One region of the Streptomyces sp. NPDC091972 genome, then DNA from elsewhere that is predicted to be linked to it. Evidence: riboswitches for the same ligand, from Rfam matches in the RefSeq annotation. Region 1 holds a riboswitch; each other region holds the start of a gene.

Region 1 (4,204 bases):
GGTCGGACACCCGGTCGTTGACCCCGCCCGCGGACACGGGCGTGGCGGTGTACTCCAGGACGTACGGCCCTTCGAGCGGCTGCCGGAACCAGATCGTCGCACCGGCCGGCACGTCGACCTCCAGGATCCCGCGCCGCGCGGTGACCGTGCCGCCCTGCTCCAGTTCCACGGCCCAGCGGGCGAGGCCGTGCCGGAAGTCGTCATGGGCGAGGAGGCGGCGGTGGCGAGGCGCGGCACCCGCGGCGCTCGCGGGGGCCGCGGGGGCGAGGGCCGCCAGGGCGGCACCGGCGGCGAGGGCTCCGAAGGCTCTACGCGTGGTCGTCATGGCGGACGGTCCTTTCGTGCAGGGACTGGATCCCCAGAAAGCGCTTGCGCGGCAATGGAGTTCACTGTGCCCCGCCCCTCCCCCGCCTGTCGACGCCCCGAGCGCGCCCGCCACAAGAACGCAACGAAGCGATCATGAAACCGCAGGCCGGTACAGCCGCAGCGCTCTCCCCGCACACACCGAAGGCCGGACCCGGGGATCGGGGTCCGGCCTTCGGTGGCACATGAGGCGTCGTCAGCCGACGGCGACGCCCTTCGAACGGAGGTAGGCGACCGGGTCCACGTCGGAGCCGTAGTCCGGCGTGGTGCGGATCTCGAAGTGCAGGTGCGGGCCGGTCACGTTGCCGGTCGCCCCCGAGAGGCCGATCTGCTGGCCCGCGGTCACGGCCTGGCCGGCCGAGACGGAGAGCTGGGACAGGTGGGCGTACTGCGCGTAGTAGCCGTCGGCCAGCTTGATGACGACCTGGTTGCCGTAGGCGCCGCCCCAGCCCGCGGAGACGACGGTGCCCGCGCCCACGGCCTTGAGGGAGGTGCCGGTCGGGACGACGAAGTCGACGCCGGTGTGGTAGCCGCTGGACCACATGCTGCCCGAGACGCGGTACCCGGTGCCGACGGTGGCACCGCTGACCGGAAGCGTGAAGCCGCCGGCGGTGGTCGCACTCCGGGTGCTCTGGGTGGCGGTCGCAGGCTTGGCGGACGAGGACTTCTTCGCCTCCGCCTTCTGGGTCTTCGCCTTCTCGGTCTTCGCCGAGGAAGACGAAGAGGACGACTGGGACTTCGTGGCGCCCGTCTTGGCCTTCTTGCCGATCGAGAGCTTCAGACCGGGGTGGATCAGCGACGGGTCGTCACCGACGGCCTCACGATTTTCGGCGTACAGCTTCTTCCAGCCACCACTGACGTGCTGCTCGTCGGCGATCTTCGAGAGATAGTCGCCGACCCGCACCGAATAGGTGCGCACGGTCGCGGTCTTCGCGCTGTCCTTCTTCGCGGCCGTCTTTTCAACGGACTTCTGCGTGACCGGAAGCGACTGAACGGCCTTTTCCGAAACGGACTGGGAAGGCGCGGCGTGCGCTCCGGTGGCCCCCATGAGCGGGAGGGCGAGCGCGGCGCCCCCGGTTCCGGCGACGGCGATCGAGCGGGCGAAGCGCTGGGACTTCGGACGGCGGTGCTTACCCTTCGCGGGCATGACGAATTCCTCTCCGGCGCCTGCGAGGTGAGCTGTCGGGTGCGAGCTGGAGATGCTCGGCCGCGCCGAGACGCGACTTGACCCCTAGCCTGTTCCGGAGACCGGAACAGGCGGTTGTGCCTGTGGGTCCCCCGCTCCTGCCGTACACGGGTGAGTGGATGTGCGGAATCCGTTCGGCGGCAGGATTGGGCGTCCGACCGGATCGGTGGCGAACGTAAACGAGCAAGACGCAAAGGGACAAGTGAGGGGTTGCCCGTGCGGGCGTTTCCGTTGATCCCTCATGGGAATTACCGGTCACCCTGCGTGAATAGGGCACCCTTCACCCAGCCAAATCCCCTTGAGGGGCCCATGAATTACGTGAACATGACGCGCGACGCACCGTCACGGATATGACGCTGCTCACGCCACGAATTCACAGGGCCCCTCATCCTGAGCGGAGTTGGGCGCAAAGCACCAAACAGGACAGATGCCCTAGATGAGGCGCAGCCGGATAACAGCCGCATCGAGATCTCCGCGCAAACCGGTACGAAGTCCGTGATGCAGCAGTACGCCCCCTCGGTGCACTTCACCCGTTTCGAGGCATTCATACGTCGCTGTCGGGTCCAGTCCGCGCAGCCGCAGCGCGGGGACGGGCTCGCCGTACGACTGCGCCTGGAGCCAGGCGAGAACGACGGTCTCGTCCCCGAGGACGTACTGCACCGCGCTCAGCCCGCCCCTCGGAGGCCGCAGGCGGTGGAGGTCGCCGCGCTGCACCACGGGCCGGATCTCCTTGTAGAGGTCCACCCACCGACGGGCTTCGGCAAGCTCCTCGTCGGTCCACTCCGTGAGGTCCCCGCCGACTCCCAGCACTCCGGCCATGGCGCTCACGAACCGGAACCGCAGCGAGCTCACCCTGCCGTTGAGCTGGGTGTTGGGGCTGTCGGTGACCCAGGCGGCCATCACTCGCGCGGGATGGATCTGGCTGAAGCCGTGCTGGATGGCGAGCCGGTCCAGGGGGTCGGTGTTGTCCGAGGTCCACACCTGGTCGGTGCGGCTGAGCACCCCGAGGTCGATCCGGCCGCCACCCCCGGAGCAGGACTCGAAGGCCACGCCCGGGTGGGCCTCCCGCAACCGGTCCAGGAGGGCGTAGAAGCCGCGCACATGGTCGACCCACAGGCGCTGCGGGTAGGCGTCGCCTGGCCAGCCCGCATCGGTGAAGCAGCGGTTGAAGTCCCACTTCACGTAGTCGATCGGGGCCGAGGAGAGCAGGGTGTCGAGCTGCTCCCAGAGGTACTCCTGGACGTCCTCGCGCGCGAGGTTCAGCACGAGCTGGTTGCGGAACTCCGTCCGCTTTCGTCCTGTCTGGAACTGCACCCAGTCCGGGTGGGCGCGGTACAGCTCACTGTCCGGGTTGATCATCTCCGGCTCGACCCAGATGCCGAACTGCATGCCGAGCGCGTGCACCTGGTCACCGAGCGGCTTGAGGCCGGAGGGGAACCGGTCGGGGTTGGGCACCCAGTCGCCGAGGCCGGCCCGGTCGCTGGTGCGGGCGCCGAACCAGCCGTCGTCGACCACGAACAGCTCGACACCGATCGCCGCGGCCCGCCGGGCGAGGGTGCCCTGCTGCTCCTCGGAGATGTCGAAGTTCGTGGCCTCCCAGGAGTTGAACAGCACGGGCCGGTCCTGGTCCGCGTCCGGGATGACGTACGCCCGCTGGTAGGCGTGCCAGGCGCGGCTCGCGCCGCCGTGGCCGGCGTCGCTCCAGAGGCCCGCGAAGACGGGCGTCGTGAAGGACTCCCCGGCCGCCAGCCGGAGCAGCCCCGAGTCGTCGTGTCCGGCGCCGCCGGTGATCTGCACGCGCGCGTCGGGCAGTTGCGCCACGGCGATGCGCCAGGAACCCGACCAGCCGAGGGCGACGCCGTAGACCTCGCCCCGCTCCTCGGTGGCGTCGGTGTCGAGCGCGACCCACGGCAGGTGCTGGTGCCCGGTGTGGCCGCGACGGCTGCCGATGACCTTCTCGCCGTAGGTGAGGGGGGTTCGGGTGAGCAGGGACTCGGCGGCCCAGCGGCCGTGCAGCTGGGAGAGCCGCCAGCCGTCCTCGCGGTCGGGCAGGGTCCAGGTGGCGGAGTCGGCGCGCAGCAGCTCGACCGGGGCCGGGCCCTGGTTGTCGAGGGTCACCCAGCGCTCCAGGACGTCGTCGCGCATCCGGTAGTGCAGCGTGACGGTGAGTCCGCCGTCGCGGAACCGCAGCCGCAGCTCGTCGCCCTCGGTGTCGTACGCCTCGAAGCTCCACTCGGTGCCGCGCCGCTCGTCGGTGCGGACGGACAGGGCGGGTCGGGTGAAGCGGGGACCGCCCTCGACGGGGTACTCCTCGCGGCCGTCCAGCGGGGACTCGAAGGGCCAGTACTCGGGCAGCGGACTCACGGCGAGGGCCTCGGCGTCGGCCAGGGCGATCCTCGGCCCCCAGTGCAGGTGCAGCAGCTCGTCCTCGGCGGTGAGGTGCAGGGCGTAACTGCTGGCCGGCCCGGACAGAATCCACGTACGGCCGTTCTCGGCGATCTCCAGCATGGTGCTTCCTCACAGATCCGAACAGGTGCCAACAGGGGCGCTCAGGCCCCAACATCATCAAGGGCGGACGGCCCTGGCTGCAATGGCTGTGGACAAGTCATTACCGGCCCTGTGGACAACTCATTGGCCCAGGAATCCATGTCGTAT
Region 2 (4,204 bases), on a different contig from region 1:
GCCACGATCATGGCCCGCGCCTTCTCCGAGGGCACCGACAAGCACTCGGCCGAGGAGTTCGCCGCCGAGCTGGAGCGCTGCGGAGCCACCCTCGACGCGCACGCCGACCACCCGGGCGTCCGCCTCAGCCTCGAAGTGCCGGCCTCCCGCCTCGCCAAGGCGCTCGGTCTGCTGGCCGACGCGCTCAGGGCGCCCGCGTTCGCGGACAGCGAGGTCGAGCGGCTCGTCCGCAACCGCCTCGACGAGATCCCGCATGAGCTGGCCAACCCGTCCCGCCGTGCCGCCAAGGAGCTCTCCAAGGAGCTGTTCCCGGCGGACTCGCGCATGTCGCGCCCGCGCCAGGGCACCGAGGAGACCGTCGGGAACATCGACTCCGCGGCCGTACGCGCCTTCTACGAGAAGCACGTGCGGCCCGCCACCGCGACCGCCGTGGTCGTCGGCGACCTCACCGGCATCGACCTGGACGCGCTGCTCGCCGACACGCTCGGTGCCTGGACCGGTTCCCCGGCCCAGCCGCGGCCCGTGCCGCCGGTGACCGCCGACGACACCGGCCGCGTCGTGATCGTGGACCGCCCCGGAGCCGTCCAGACCCAGCTCCTGATCGGCCGTATCGGCGCCGACCGGCACGCACGCGTGTGGCCCGCGCAGGTGCTCGGCACGTACTGCCTCGGCGGCACCCTCACCTCCCGCCTTGACCGCGTCCTGCGCGAGGAGAAGGGCTACACCTACGGCGTACGGGCGTTCGGCCAGGTCCTCCGGTCCGCGCCGGACGGCTCGGGCGCCGCGATGCTCGCCATCAGCGGCTCCGTCGACACCCCGAACACCGGTCCCGCCCTGGACGACCTGTGGAAGGTGCTGCGCACGCTCGCCGAGGGCGGCCTCACCGACGCCGAGCGCGACGTCGCCGTGCAGAACCTCGTGGGTGTGGCACCGCTCAAGTACGAGACGGCCGCGGCCGTGGCGAGCACGCTGGCCGACCAGGTCGAGCAGCACCTGCCCGACGACTACCAGGCGACCCTGTACCAGCAGCTCGCCGCGACCGGCACCGTGGAGGCCACCGCGGCCGTCGTGAACGCCTTCCCGGTGGACCGGCTGGTGACGGTCCTGGTCGGCGACGCGGCGGCCATCAAGGAGCCCGTCGAGGCCCTCGGTATCGGCGAGGTCAAGGTCGTCAGCGCCGAGTAGCCGAGCACCGGCACGGGCGTGGAGGGGCCCTGGTGACGGCGGCGTCACCAGGGCCCCTTGATGTCCGAATTGGGTGGGAGGTTGCCTGTCTGCCCTGTGGGATGCGCTACAAACACCCTGATCCGTTTGGGTCCTGAAAGCCGCCCCGCTTAGCGTCTTGCGGGCTGTCCGTCAGGCACTGCGCCGCGCCCGCGGCACCGGACAGTCATCGCCGAGTCCCCGTACGGCGCGAGCCAGGGGAGCCGGGGACCCACACCACGTCCCTGGGGTGAATCGGACGCCCACGCGACCGCGAGGGGGTCCGTAGGAGACCTTCCTGCTCCGAACCCGTCAGCTAACCCGGTAGGCGAGAAGGAAGGAAAGGACCAGCCACCACATGGCGTTCACCTGCGCCACCGGGAAGCACCGCCGTCCCAGCCGCATGAAGCGCACCACCGCCCGCGCCGCGGGCGTCGCCGCCCTCGCCACCACCGGCGTCATCGGCACCATCGCCGCCCCGGCGCTCGCCGCCGAGAACTCCGTCGAGCAGACCGGCCTCATGCCCGTCGTCTCCGTCGGCGACTCCCTCGCGGACCAGCTCGACGCCCAGGCCGAGGCCCAGGCGCAGGCCGCCGCGCAGAAGAAGGCGGAGGCGGAGGCCAAGCGCAAGGCCGAGGCGCGTGCCAAGGAGATCCGCGAGGCCAAGGAGCGCGCCGCCCGCGAGGCCGAGCGCAAGCGCCTCAACGCCTTCGTCGCCCCGATCTCCGGCTCCTACGTCTCCACCGGCTACAAGAGCGGCGGCTCCATCTGGTCCTCCGGCAGCCACACCGGTATCGACTTCCACGCCGCCAGCGGCACCTCCGTGCACGCGGTCGGCCGCGGCACGGTCGTCGAGGCCGGCTGGGGCGGGGCGTACGGCAACAACGTCGTGATCAGGATGGCCGACGGCACGTACACCCAGTACGGCCACCTGTCGTCCATCGGCGTCTCGGTCGGCCAGTCCGTCACTCCCGGTCAGCAGATCGGCCTCTCCGGCGCGACCGGCAACGTCACCGGCCCGCACCTGCACTTCGAGGCACGCACCAGCCCCGAGTACGGCTCGGACATCGACCCCGTCGCCTACCTGCGCTCGCACGGCGTCGACGTCTGACGATCGCCCCGCGGCCTCCGCGAGAACCCCGGCTCCCCGAGCCGGGGTTTCGTCGTTTCCGGCACCCCGTTGTCCAAAAAATATCCCTGGATTCCGGTCCGCCGTCGGAAATTCCCGCTCATTGCAATAGAGTCACTGAACACACGTCAATCGGCGACGTTTCACGGGGATTAAGACGGAGGTCGGACATGCGTATTCCGGCGCACTCGGTATGCACGGCGATCCGGGACGACATCGTCGCCGGTGTCCACGCGCGCGGGAGCCGGCTCACCGAGGAACTGCTCGCCCGCCGCTACGGCGTCTCCCGGGTCCCCGTCCGTGAGGCCCTGCGCACGCTGGAGGCCGAGGGCTTCGTGGTGACCCGGCGGCACGCGGGCGCGTGCGTCGCCGAACCGACCGAGCAGGAGGGCGCCGACCTCCTGGAGATGCGCATGCTCCTCGAACCGCTGGGCGCCTCCCGGGCCGCCCAGCGGCGCACCGAGGCCCATCTGAAGGTGCTGCGCGGCCTGGTCAGGCTGGGCCAGGAGCGGGCCAGGCGGGGCAACAGCGACGATCTGCGCTCCTTGGGGGGCTGGTTCCACGAGACGCTCGCGCAGGCCACCGGCAGCCCGGCGCTGACCTCGCTGCTGACCCAGTTGCGGCACAAGATCGCCTGGATGTACGTCGTGGACGCGCCGGCCGACCCCGTGGAGTCCTGGGCGGAGCACGGCGCGATCGTGGACGCGGTGGCCCGCGGGGACGGCGAACGGGCGCGTGCGATCACGGCGCTGCACACCGAGCGCTCGGGCGCGGCGCACCGGCTGCGGTTCACCTCAGGACAGGACCGCGCGGACCGTGTGAGGAGTTCGCAACATCCCGTAAACGTGACGGGTGTGCGGCATTAACACGGGCACCGTATACAAAGAGGGAGTAATTCGCGGGGGCTCTTTCCGCTGCCCGTAAAAGGATAAAGCGAAGGGCCCGCCCGATAATTCGGACGAGCCCTTGCCTGCTTTTCAGGACACCCGTGCTCAGACGGTCTCGGGAAGTTCCTCGAGTCCCTCGGCGACCAGCTTCGCGAGCCGGTCGAGAGCCGCGTCCGCGCCCTCGGCGTCGGAGGCGAGGACGACCTCCTCGCCGCCCTGGGCGCCCAGGCCGAGAACGGCCAGCATGGAGGCCGCGTTGACGGGGTTGCCGTCGGCCTTGGCGATCGTCACCGGGATGCCTGCGGCCGTGGCGGCCCGGACGAAGATGGAAGCGGGGCGGGCGTGGAGGCCCTCGGCCCAGCCGACGTTGACGCGGCGCTCAGCCATGTGATGCTGCCCTTCGGTGTTCAGGGTTGTCTAGACCAGTTTCCCACACGTGAAGCGTCTCCCGGGAGGGCGTGCAGCCTCCCGGGGTGAGACGTCGGACCGCGGCCTCGGCCCGACTTCCGTCCTTGTGCGCTCTCGCGCGTTCTCCACAGACTGCCTCGCGCCGTTGTCGTACGCGAGCCGTACTCTGGGGCCCATGCAGAGCGCGTCGGACCGGCACGAGTACCCCGCCCACTGGGAGGCCGACGTGGTGCTGCGCGACGGCGGCACCGCGCGCATCAGGCCCATCACCGTCGACGACGCCGATCGCCTGGTCAGCTTCTACGAGCAGGTCTCGGACGAGTCGAAGTACTACCGCTTCTTCGCGCCCTACCCACGCCTGTCCGCCAAGGACGTCCACCGCTTCACGCACCACGACTTTGTGGACCGGGTGGGACTCGCCGCCACCATCGGCGGCGAGTTCATCGCCACCGTACGCTACGACCGCATCGGCGCCGACGGCATGCCCGCGTCCGCCCCCGCCGACGAGGCCGAGGTCGCCTTCCTCGTGCAGGACGCCCACCAGGGGCGCGGGGTGGCCTCCGCCCTCCTCGAACAC
Region 3 (4,204 bases), on a different contig from region 1:
GAGAGGTCGGAGTCGAGCAGCTCGCACAGGGCGATGTCGTCGGCCAGGCCGAGCCGGGCGGCGCGCTCCCGCAGTCGCAGGACCGGCATGGTCGGGATGCCCTCGCGCAGGTCCGTGCCCGGTGTCTTGCCGGACTCGTGGGAGTCGGAGGCGATGTCGAGGACGTCGTCGGCCAGCTGGAAGGCGACGCCGAGGCGCTCGCCGTACTGGGTCAGGACGTCCACGACCGTCTCGTCGGCGCCCGACATCATCGCGCCGAAGCGGCACGAGACCGCGACGAGCGAGCCCGTCTTGCCGCCGAGCACGTCCAGGTAGTGCTCGACCGGGTCCCGGCCGTCCTGCGGTCCGGCCGTCTCCAGGATCTGGCCGGTGACCAGGCGCTCGAACGCCTCCGACTGCACCCGGACCGCCTCCGGTCCGAGGTCGGCCAGGATGTGCGAGGCGCGGGCGAACAGGAAGTCGCCGGTCAGCACGGCCACCGAGTTGCCCCAGCGGGTGTTGGCGCTGTCGACGCCCCGCCGGACCTCGGCCTCGTCCATGACGTCGTCGTGGTACAGCGTGGCGAGGTGGGTCAGCTCCACCACCACGGCCGACGGCACCACGCCCGGGGCGTAGGGGTCCCCGAACTGGGCGGCGAGCATCACGAGCAGCGGCCGGAAGCGCTTTCCGCCCGCGCGCACCAGGTGCTGGGCGGCCTCCGTGATGAAGGGGACCTCGCTCTTGGTGGCCTCGAGCAGTCCCTCCTCGACAGCCGCCAATCCGGCCTGGACATCGGCTTCCAGAGCCTGGTCCCGCACGCTCAGCCCGAACGGCCCGACGACGGTCACGAGGGGTCTCCTGTCTGCTGGTGTCTACTGGCGGTTACGCGAAATGTCGATAGGTCGCTGCCATCACTCAAGTCAGCGTATCCGGTCACCTTTGGATCACCGATAGCGCCCGCCCCGTCCATGCCAGGCGCTATCGGATCACGACCGGTATGTTTTTGATCACCTGAAAAGAACGGCTATCAATCTATTTGTAGGTAAGTAGCCGCCTTCGTCGTGAAACCGGTGCCCTGAGACCGACAGGACCCGCCGATGCGGGCCGCTCACCACGGAACCGGTACCCGCGATCCTCGAATACCTGCCCGGCCGGACGGCACCCTGCGACCGGCAGCGCCGGCCCTGGTGCGACGGCCGGGTCGGCATGTCCGGCGGCCCCGGCTCCCTCCGGACATGCACGCGGGGGCGGCGGCGCCGCTCGCCCGGCTCGACCGTCAGACCCGCGACCAGGTGAGGGGGCGGACTTCGCCACCTCCGGTGCGGCTAGGTGGTCTTCCGGTGGGCGTGGGAGAAGCGCATCCCACGGGCAGCCGGTTGCACATGAGTTGGTGCTTCTTGACCGTTTTACACCTCTTGCGTTCGGCTGTGACTTGGCCCACTCGGGCAGGCGGGTCGGCGGACATCCGGAATCCTGCGATCCGCCTTCTACCGTGCGCGAGTTGAGACTTGGCGAACGCAAAGGATCAAGTGCCTCAAATCTCCCTCACCAAGGTCAACAGGCACCCCATGTGAATTCGCCACTTGTTCCGGACATGTGCTCTCGCATACGTTCCCGGCCTGTCGGACGGACGCCGAATCCTGCCACCGCCCGTACACCCACCGAGAACCATGGCAGGAGCGGGGGAACCAGGTAAGTCGCCGGAACGGTCGTCTTCGGACATACCGGTACGGCTCGGGGTGAAGTCACGCCTTTCGTAGGTGTGTCCGGGCATCTCCCGCCCGAACCCGACAGCTCACCTCGCAGGCGACGGAGAGGAACTTCGCCATGCCCGCTGCCGCTCAGCACCGCCGTCCCCGCACCAGCCGTCTCGCCCGCAAGCTCGCCGTCGCCGGGACCGGAGTCGCCGTCCTGGCCCTGCCGCTCATCGGCGCGACCAGCGCCTCCGCGGCCACCCCGCCCCAGCAGACCGCGACCACGCTGGGCTACCCCAACACCCTCGACGGCTGGATCCGGGCCTCCCTCGCCGTCATGGCGGAGCACGGCATCCCCGGCTCCTACGACGGCATCTACCGCAACGTCATCCGTGAGTCCTCCGGCAACCCCTACGCCATCAACCTCTGGGACTCCAACGCGGCCGCCGGCACGCCCTCCAAGGGCCTGCTCCAGGTGATCGACCCGACCTTCGCCGCGTACCACGTGGCCAACACCTCGTGGGACCCGTACGACCCGGTGGCGAACATCACCGCGGCCTGCAACTACGCGGCCCAGCGGTACGGATCCATCGACAACGTGTTCGGCGCGTACTAGGGACTACGCCCGCGGGAAGAGTCGTTCGAGGACGACGGCGATGCCGTCGTCCTCGTTCGACAGGGTCACCTCGTCGGCCACGGCCTTGAGTTCGGGGTGGGCGTTGGCCATCGCCACCCCGCGGGCCGCCCAGTCGAACATGGGGATGTCGTTGGGCATGTCCCCGAAGGCGATCGTCACCTCGGGTCCCAGTCCCAGGTGTTCGGCGGCGAGTGCGAGGCCCGTCGCCTTGGTGACGCCGCATGGCTGGAGTTCGACGGTCCCGGGCCCCGACATGGTGACCGTCGCCAGCGAACCCACCACCGAGCGCGCGGTGCCCGCCAACTCGTCGTCGGACAGGTACGGGTGGCGCAGCAGCACCTTGCTGATCGGCTCGCACCACAGGTCGTCGCGTCGGCCGACCCGCACGGCGGGCAGGGTCGGATGGGGCATCAGATAGCCCGGCTCGATGAGCGTGAGCCCGTCGACCCCGTCCTGGTCCACGGCCGCGTACACCTGCCCGACCTCCGCCTCGATCTTGCCGAGCGCGGTCTCGGCCAGTTCCCGGTCCAGGTTCACCGACCAGAGCAGACGGTCCGCGCCGGCGTCGTACACCTGCGCGCCCTGTCCGCACACCGCGAGCCCCGTGCTGCCGAGGTCGTCGAGCAGCGGGCGCACTCTGGGCGCCGGCCGTCCCGTCACGACGAGATGCCGGGCTCCCCCCGCGGCCACCCGCGCGAGCACGGCCAACGACCGGTCGGAGAGGGTGTCGTCGGCGCGCAGCAGCGTGCCGTCCAGGTCGGTGGCGATGAGTGAATATGCGGGGGAGGCGGCCATGATCAGAGAATACGGATGGTTGGCCCCTCCGACTCGACGCGAACCGGACGGCTCCTGCTTTCACATCCGTTGACGGCAGTTCCGCTTCCGGGGCCTCGGCGGCAGGGCCCGGCGAAGGCCGGCGGACCCCGTCGGGCGCGGGCTTTCCGCGCCGCCGACGGGCTACGCCGAGTCCCGCACCACCAGTTCGGTCGGGAGGATCACCCCGGCCGTGTCCTCGCCGGCGATCTGGGCGAGGAGCATGCGGACCATCTCGGCGCTGATGCGGTCGAAGGGCTGGCGCATGGTGGTCAGGGCCGGGGCGATCGCGGTGGCCGCCGGTGAGTCGTCGAAGCCGCCGACAGCGATGTCCTCCGGGACCGAACGCCCGGCCTGCTGGAGGACGCCCACGACGCCCAGGGCCATGAGGTCGGAGGCGACGAACACCGCGTCCATGTCCGGGGCCTGGGCGAGCAGGCGGCGGGCGGCCCGTTCGCCACCGCTGCGCCGGAAGTCGCCCTCGACGACGAGCTCCGGGTCGTAGGGCAGGCCCGCCTCCGCGAGCACGTCCCGGTAGCCGGCCAGCCGGTCGGGGCCGCCCGGCATGTCCAGCGGCCCGGTGACCATGCCGACGCGGCGCCGGCCACCCGCGAGGAGGTGGCGGACCATGTCCTGTGCGCCCTCCCGGTCGGCCGCGGCCACGTAACTCACCTTGGTGCCCCGCCCGATCGGCTTGCCGCAGACCACCAACGGGATCCCGGCGTCGTGCAGTTCGGCCGCGACCGGGTCGCCGCTGTGGTTGGACAGCAGCAGCACACCGTCGACGTGACCCGAGGTGATGTACCGGGTCAGCCGGCGCCGGTCGTCGTCGCTCTCGGCGAGCATCAGCAGCAGCGGGATGTCGTGCTGGGCGAGCCGCTCGGTGCAACCGCGCAGCAGGACGTTGAAGTTGGGGTCCTCGAAGAACTTCTCCTGCGGTTCGGTCAGCAGGAACGCCACCGAGTCCGAGCGGCCCGTGCTGAGGCTGCGGGCGTGCCGGTTGACCACGTAACCGGTCTTCCTGATGGCGGTCTCGACCGACCGCCGGGCGGCGGGCGAGACGTAGTGGCCGCCGTTCAGG
Region 4 (4,204 bases), on a different contig from region 1:
CGTACTTTGCCCGTGGAGTTCACGCCCGTCCGGTAATCGACCGAGGGGTCCGGGGTATCCCGGGAGGATGCCGCGTAAACATGACACGCCCTCAAGTCTGTGATCTTCACGTGATCTACGCGGCATTAACTTGTGACAAGTGATCGAATCCCTATACGTTCACGGACCAGCGCGGTCCCCGTACCACTGCCGCGCGGGTACTTGCTGTCTCGGGAAAGGTCCCTCCATGCTCTCCGGGAACGGTCGTCACCGTCGCCCCCGTCAGGCTCCGGCTCTCCTCGTGGCGGCCGGTGTGACGGGATCCGCCATCGCGATCCCACTGCTCGGGGCGACCGGGGCGAGCGCCGCCACCGGCACCACGTGGGACCGGGTCGCGGAGTGCGAGAGCGGTGGCTCCTGGAGCGCGAACGACGGCAACGGCTTCTACGGCGGCCTTCAGATGTCCCAGGAGAACTGGGAGAAGTACGGCGGCCTCGAGTACGCCGAGACCGCGGACCTGGCCAGCCGCAACCAGCAGATAGCCGTGGCCGAGAAGCTGCTCGCGGACCAGGGCATCGCCGCCTGGCCGACCTGCGGGCTGCTCGGCGGTCTCAGCAAGGACGCGAGTTCGGCCGACGTCGACACGGGCGTGGGAAGCGGCACGCCCTCCGCCTCGGCGTCCAACTCATCCGGATCGTCCGGCTCGTCCAGTTCCGAAGGTTCCTCCTCTTCGTCCGGTTCCTCCGACTCGTCGGGTTCCGAGAAGTCCTCCGGTCTGCTCGACGCGCTGGACGGATCGTCCGGGACGCCCTCGCCCTCGGCCACTCCCTCCGGCGATGACAGTTCCGCCAAGCCGGACAAAAAGAACTCTTCGGTATCCGAGGGTTCCGCACAGCGGGACGCGCAGCCGTCCGACAGCTCGCCCGTGGTGAGCGCAGAAGAGGATGAAGCGGACAAGTCATGGCAGGAGGGCGGCTCTTCGGCCCTCGTGGACGTGGGTGCCCTGGGTTCCGGCAAGCATCGCGGCGACAGTGCCGAGGAGAGTGTGACGAAGAGCGCGGCCTCCCCCACGGCCGGCCGGCATGCCGCCGCCACCTACACGGTCCAGGAGGGCGACTCCCTCGTCTCCATCGCCGACTCCCTTGGTCTCGACGGCGGATGGCGCGCCCTCTACGCGGAGAACAAGGACCGCATCGGGACCGACCCGAGCAACATCGTTGCCGGTCAGACGCTCGACACAGGGGCTGAATAGGGTCGAAAAGACCTGAAAAACAGCGGGAGTTCACGTCACACTTCGCACTGAATGTCCACTTTGGTGAAAGTGTGGGATGAGTCTCAGAAGCCCTGATCGTCTTTGAAATTCCGCCGAACGCATGTCTACGGTCGTGACCGCTCGGCAACCCGAGCCCCGTCTGCCGCAACGCCGAATCCTGCCAGCGGCCGTACGGGAACAGTCGTCGCGTCAAGCGCCGTAGGCAGGAGCGGGGGACCCAAGGTAAGTGCCGGACCCAGCAGTTCACGCTGGACCGGCTAGGGGTGAAGTCGCGCTAGGAGCCGCAAGGCGCCGGGCGCGACCGGGCAACTCAACCGGCCCGAACCCGACAGCTCACCTCGCAGGCGTCGGTGAGGGGATCGATCCATGCTGTTTTCCGGCAAGGGCAAGCACCGTCGTCCGTCCAAGGCCACCCGCGCCGCCGCGCTCGCCGGCGTCACCGGTGTCGCCATCGCCGCCCCGCTGATGGCCGCGGGCAACGCCTCCGCCGCCACCGCCTCCGAGTGGGACGCCGTCGCCCAGTGCGAGTCCGGCGGCAACTGGTCCATCAACACCGGCAACGGCTACTACGGCGGTCTGCAGTTCTCCGCCTCCACCTGGGCCGCGTACGGCGGCACGCAGTACGCCGCGCAGGCCAACCAGGCCAGCAAGGCCCAGCAGATCGCCGTCGCCGAGAAGGTCCTCGCCTCCCAGGGCAAGGGTGCCTGGCCGGTCTGCGGCACGGGCCTGTCCAGCGCCGCCTACAACGGTGGCGGCAGCTCGTCCTCCGCCGGCTCCTCGAACTCGGGCACCAGCACCCGTTCGACCGAGGAGCAGAGCGCCTCCCGCTCCTCCGACCGTCCGGCCGCCAAGAAGACCGTCACCACGCCGACCGGCAAGAAGGTCAAGAAGGGCGACGGCGAGTACAAGGTCGTCAAGGGTGACACCCTCAGCTCGATCGCCGAGAAGCACAAGGTCAAGGGCGGCTGGCAGAAGCTGTTCAAGCTGAACAAGGACATCATCGACGATGCCGACTTCATCTTCCCGGGCCAGCAGCTCCACCTGAAGTGACACCTCGCTGAACCACAGTGCCCTCACAGGCGTGGTCCTCATACTGAAGACCTCGTGAGGGTCACCCCCCCGTCCCCACGGGCTCCCCGCTCCGGTGCGTGTTCCCCCGTACGCACCGGGGCGGGGCCTTTTCATGCGCGGGTGCCGGCCCGTCTTTGTTCAGTTCGGAAACAATTTACTCTCGGTTCTGTCCATGGGTCGGTCCACACGGTGGCCGATCCCCCGGAGCCGGTTAGGCTCGGTCTCGCAGAACCCACCGCGGTCCCGGCGGACCGTGTCACATCCCAAGAAGGAGATGCTCGTGCCGTCCATCGACGTCGTCGTAGCCCGGGAAATCCTGGACTCCCGAGGCAACCCCACGGTCGAGGTCGAGGTCGGCCTCGACGACGGCAGCACCGGTCGTGCCGCCGTCCCGTCCGGCGCCTCCACGGGCGCCTTCGAGGCCATCGAGCTGCGTGACGGTGACCCGAACCGCTACCAGGGCAAGGGTGTCGAGAAGGCCGTCCTCGCGGTCATCGAGCAGATCGGCCCGGAGCTCGTCGGCTACGACGCCACCGAGCAGCGTCTGATCGACCAGGCGATGTTCGACCTGGACGCCACCGACAACAAGGGCTCGCTCGGCGCCAACGCCATCCTCGGCGTCTCCCTCGCCGTCGCCCACGCCGCCTCCGAGGCCAGCGACCTCCCGCTCTTCCGCTACCTGGGCGGCCCGAACGCGCACCTGCTGCCGGTGCCGATGATGAACATCCTGAACGGCGGCTCGCACGCCGACTCCAACGTGGACATCCAGGAGTTCATGATCGCCCCGATCGGCGCGGAGTCCTTCTCCGAGGCGCTGCGCTGGGGCACCGAGGTCTACCACACCCTCAAGAAGGTCCTGAAGAGCAAGGGCCTGTCCACCGGCCTCGGCGACGAGGGCGGCTTCGCGCCGAACCTGGAGTCCAACCGCGCCGCCCTGGACCTCATCCTCGAGGCGATCAAGGAAGCCGGTTACATCCCCGGCGAGCAGGTCGCCCTGGCGCTCGACGTCGCCGCCTCCGAGTTCTACAAGGACGGCAAGTACCAGTTCGAGGGCAAGGACCGCTCGGCCGCCGAGATGACGGAATACTACGAGGAGCTCGTGGCGGCCTACCCGCTCGTCTCCATCGAGGACCCGCTGTTCGAGGACGACTGGGCCGGCTGGAAGGTCCTCACCGACAAGCTGGGCGACAAGGTCCAGATCGTCGGCGACGACCTCTTCGTCACCAACCCGGAGCGCCTGGCCCGCGGCATCGAGGACGGCGCCGCCAACGCGCTGCTCGTCAAGGTGAACCAGATCGGCTCGCTCACCGAGACCCTCGACGCCGTCGAGCTCGCCCAGCGCAGCGGCTTCAAGTGCATGATGTCCCACCGCTCCGGCGAGACCGAGGACGTCACCATCGCCGACCTGGCCGTCGCCACCAACTGCGGCCAGATCAAGACCGGCGCCCCGGCCCGCTCCGAGCGCGTCGCCAAGTACAACCAGCTCCTGCGCATCGAGGAGATCCTCGACGACGCCGCGGTCTACGCCGGCCGCAGCGCGTTCCCGCGCTTCAAGGGCTGACACCGGCTGGCCCTTCCGGGGTCAAGCCTTAGCCAGTCGTACGTACGTCCCCGTACCGGTCCCGTACCGTGTGCGGGGACGTACGCACGTAGAAGGGGAGGCGGAGAGCCGATGGCCGTGAAGGACCGGGACCGTTTCTCCACGACGACGAGGATCAGGCTGCTCGGCGAGCAGACCGCGGCCCGTGTCTACCGCTCCCAGACCAGACGGCAGGCCCGCCGCTCCCGGCTGACCGGCCGGGCCGCGCTGCTCGCCCTGGTGCTGTGCACGCTGGTGGTGGCGCTGGCGTACCCGATAAGGCAGTACGTCTCGCAGCGCGC

What was found. Region 1 has a riboswitch for cyclic di-AMP ahead of ACIQJT_RS00975 (peptidoglycan DD-metalloendopeptidase family protein). Riboswitches for the same ligand answer to the same signal wherever they lie in the genome.
Positions count from the first base shown of each region.
Region 2: it holds a riboswitch for cyclic di-AMP, as region 1 does, so the genes downstream of both, ACIQJT_RS31280 (M23 family metallopeptidase) here and ACIQJT_RS00975 (peptidoglycan DD-metalloendopeptidase family protein) in region 1, are expected to answer to the same signal.
Region 3: it holds a riboswitch for cyclic di-AMP, as region 1 does, so the genes downstream of both, ACIQJT_RS39445 (transglycosylase SLT domain-containing protein) here and ACIQJT_RS00975 (peptidoglycan DD-metalloendopeptidase family protein) in region 1, are expected to answer to the same signal.
Region 4: it holds a riboswitch for cyclic di-AMP, as region 1 does, so the genes downstream of both, ACIQJT_RS36220 (transglycosylase family protein) here and ACIQJT_RS00975 (peptidoglycan DD-metalloendopeptidase family protein) in region 1, are expected to answer to the same signal.

Region 1 covers NZ_JBIVSV010000001.1:216,173-220,376, reverse strand. The annotation lists gene ACIQJT_RS00980 (DUF6250 domain-containing protein) at 1-325, opposite strand, end outside; gene ACIQJT_RS00975 (peptidoglycan DD-metalloendopeptidase family protein) at 560-1,510, opposite strand; cyclic di-AMP (ydaO/yuaA leader) riboswitch at 1,515-1,685, opposite strand; gene ACIQJT_RS00970 (alpha-galactosidase) at 1,982-4,057, opposite strand.
Region 2 covers NZ_JBIVSV010000012.1:193,694-197,897, reverse strand. The annotation lists gene ACIQJT_RS31285 (pitrilysin family protein) at 1-1,185, shown strand, start outside; cyclic di-AMP (ydaO/yuaA leader) riboswitch at 1,385-1,548, shown strand; gene ACIQJT_RS31280 (M23 family metallopeptidase) at 1,562-2,314, shown strand; gene ACIQJT_RS31275 (GntR family transcriptional regulator) at 2,503-3,198, shown strand; gene ACIQJT_RS31270 (HPr family phosphocarrier protein) at 3,325-3,606, opposite strand; gene ACIQJT_RS31265 (GNAT family N-acetyltransferase) at 3,803-4,204, shown strand, end outside.
Region 3 covers NZ_JBIVSV010000021.1:345-4,548, forward strand. The annotation lists gene ACIQJT_RS39440 (polyprenyl synthetase family protein) at 1-827, opposite strand, end outside; cyclic di-AMP (ydaO/yuaA leader) riboswitch at 1,601-1,801, shown strand; gene ACIQJT_RS39445 (transglycosylase SLT domain-containing protein) at 1,807-2,289, shown strand; gene ACIQJT_RS39450 (HAD family hydrolase) at 2,293-3,105, opposite strand; gene ACIQJT_RS39455 (LacI family DNA-binding transcriptional regulator) at 3,268-4,204, opposite strand, start outside.
Region 4 covers NZ_JBIVSV010000016.1:103,772-107,975, reverse strand. The annotation lists gene ACIQJT_RS36230 (cytochrome P450) at 1-36, shown strand, start outside; gene ACIQJT_RS36225 (transglycosylase family protein) at 227-1,231, shown strand; cyclic di-AMP (ydaO/yuaA leader) riboswitch at 1,437-1,614, shown strand; gene ACIQJT_RS36220 (transglycosylase family protein) at 1,619-2,302, shown strand; gene eno (phosphopyruvate hydratase) at 2,598-3,884, shown strand; gene ACIQJT_RS36210 (septum formation initiator family protein) at 3,996-4,204, shown strand, end outside.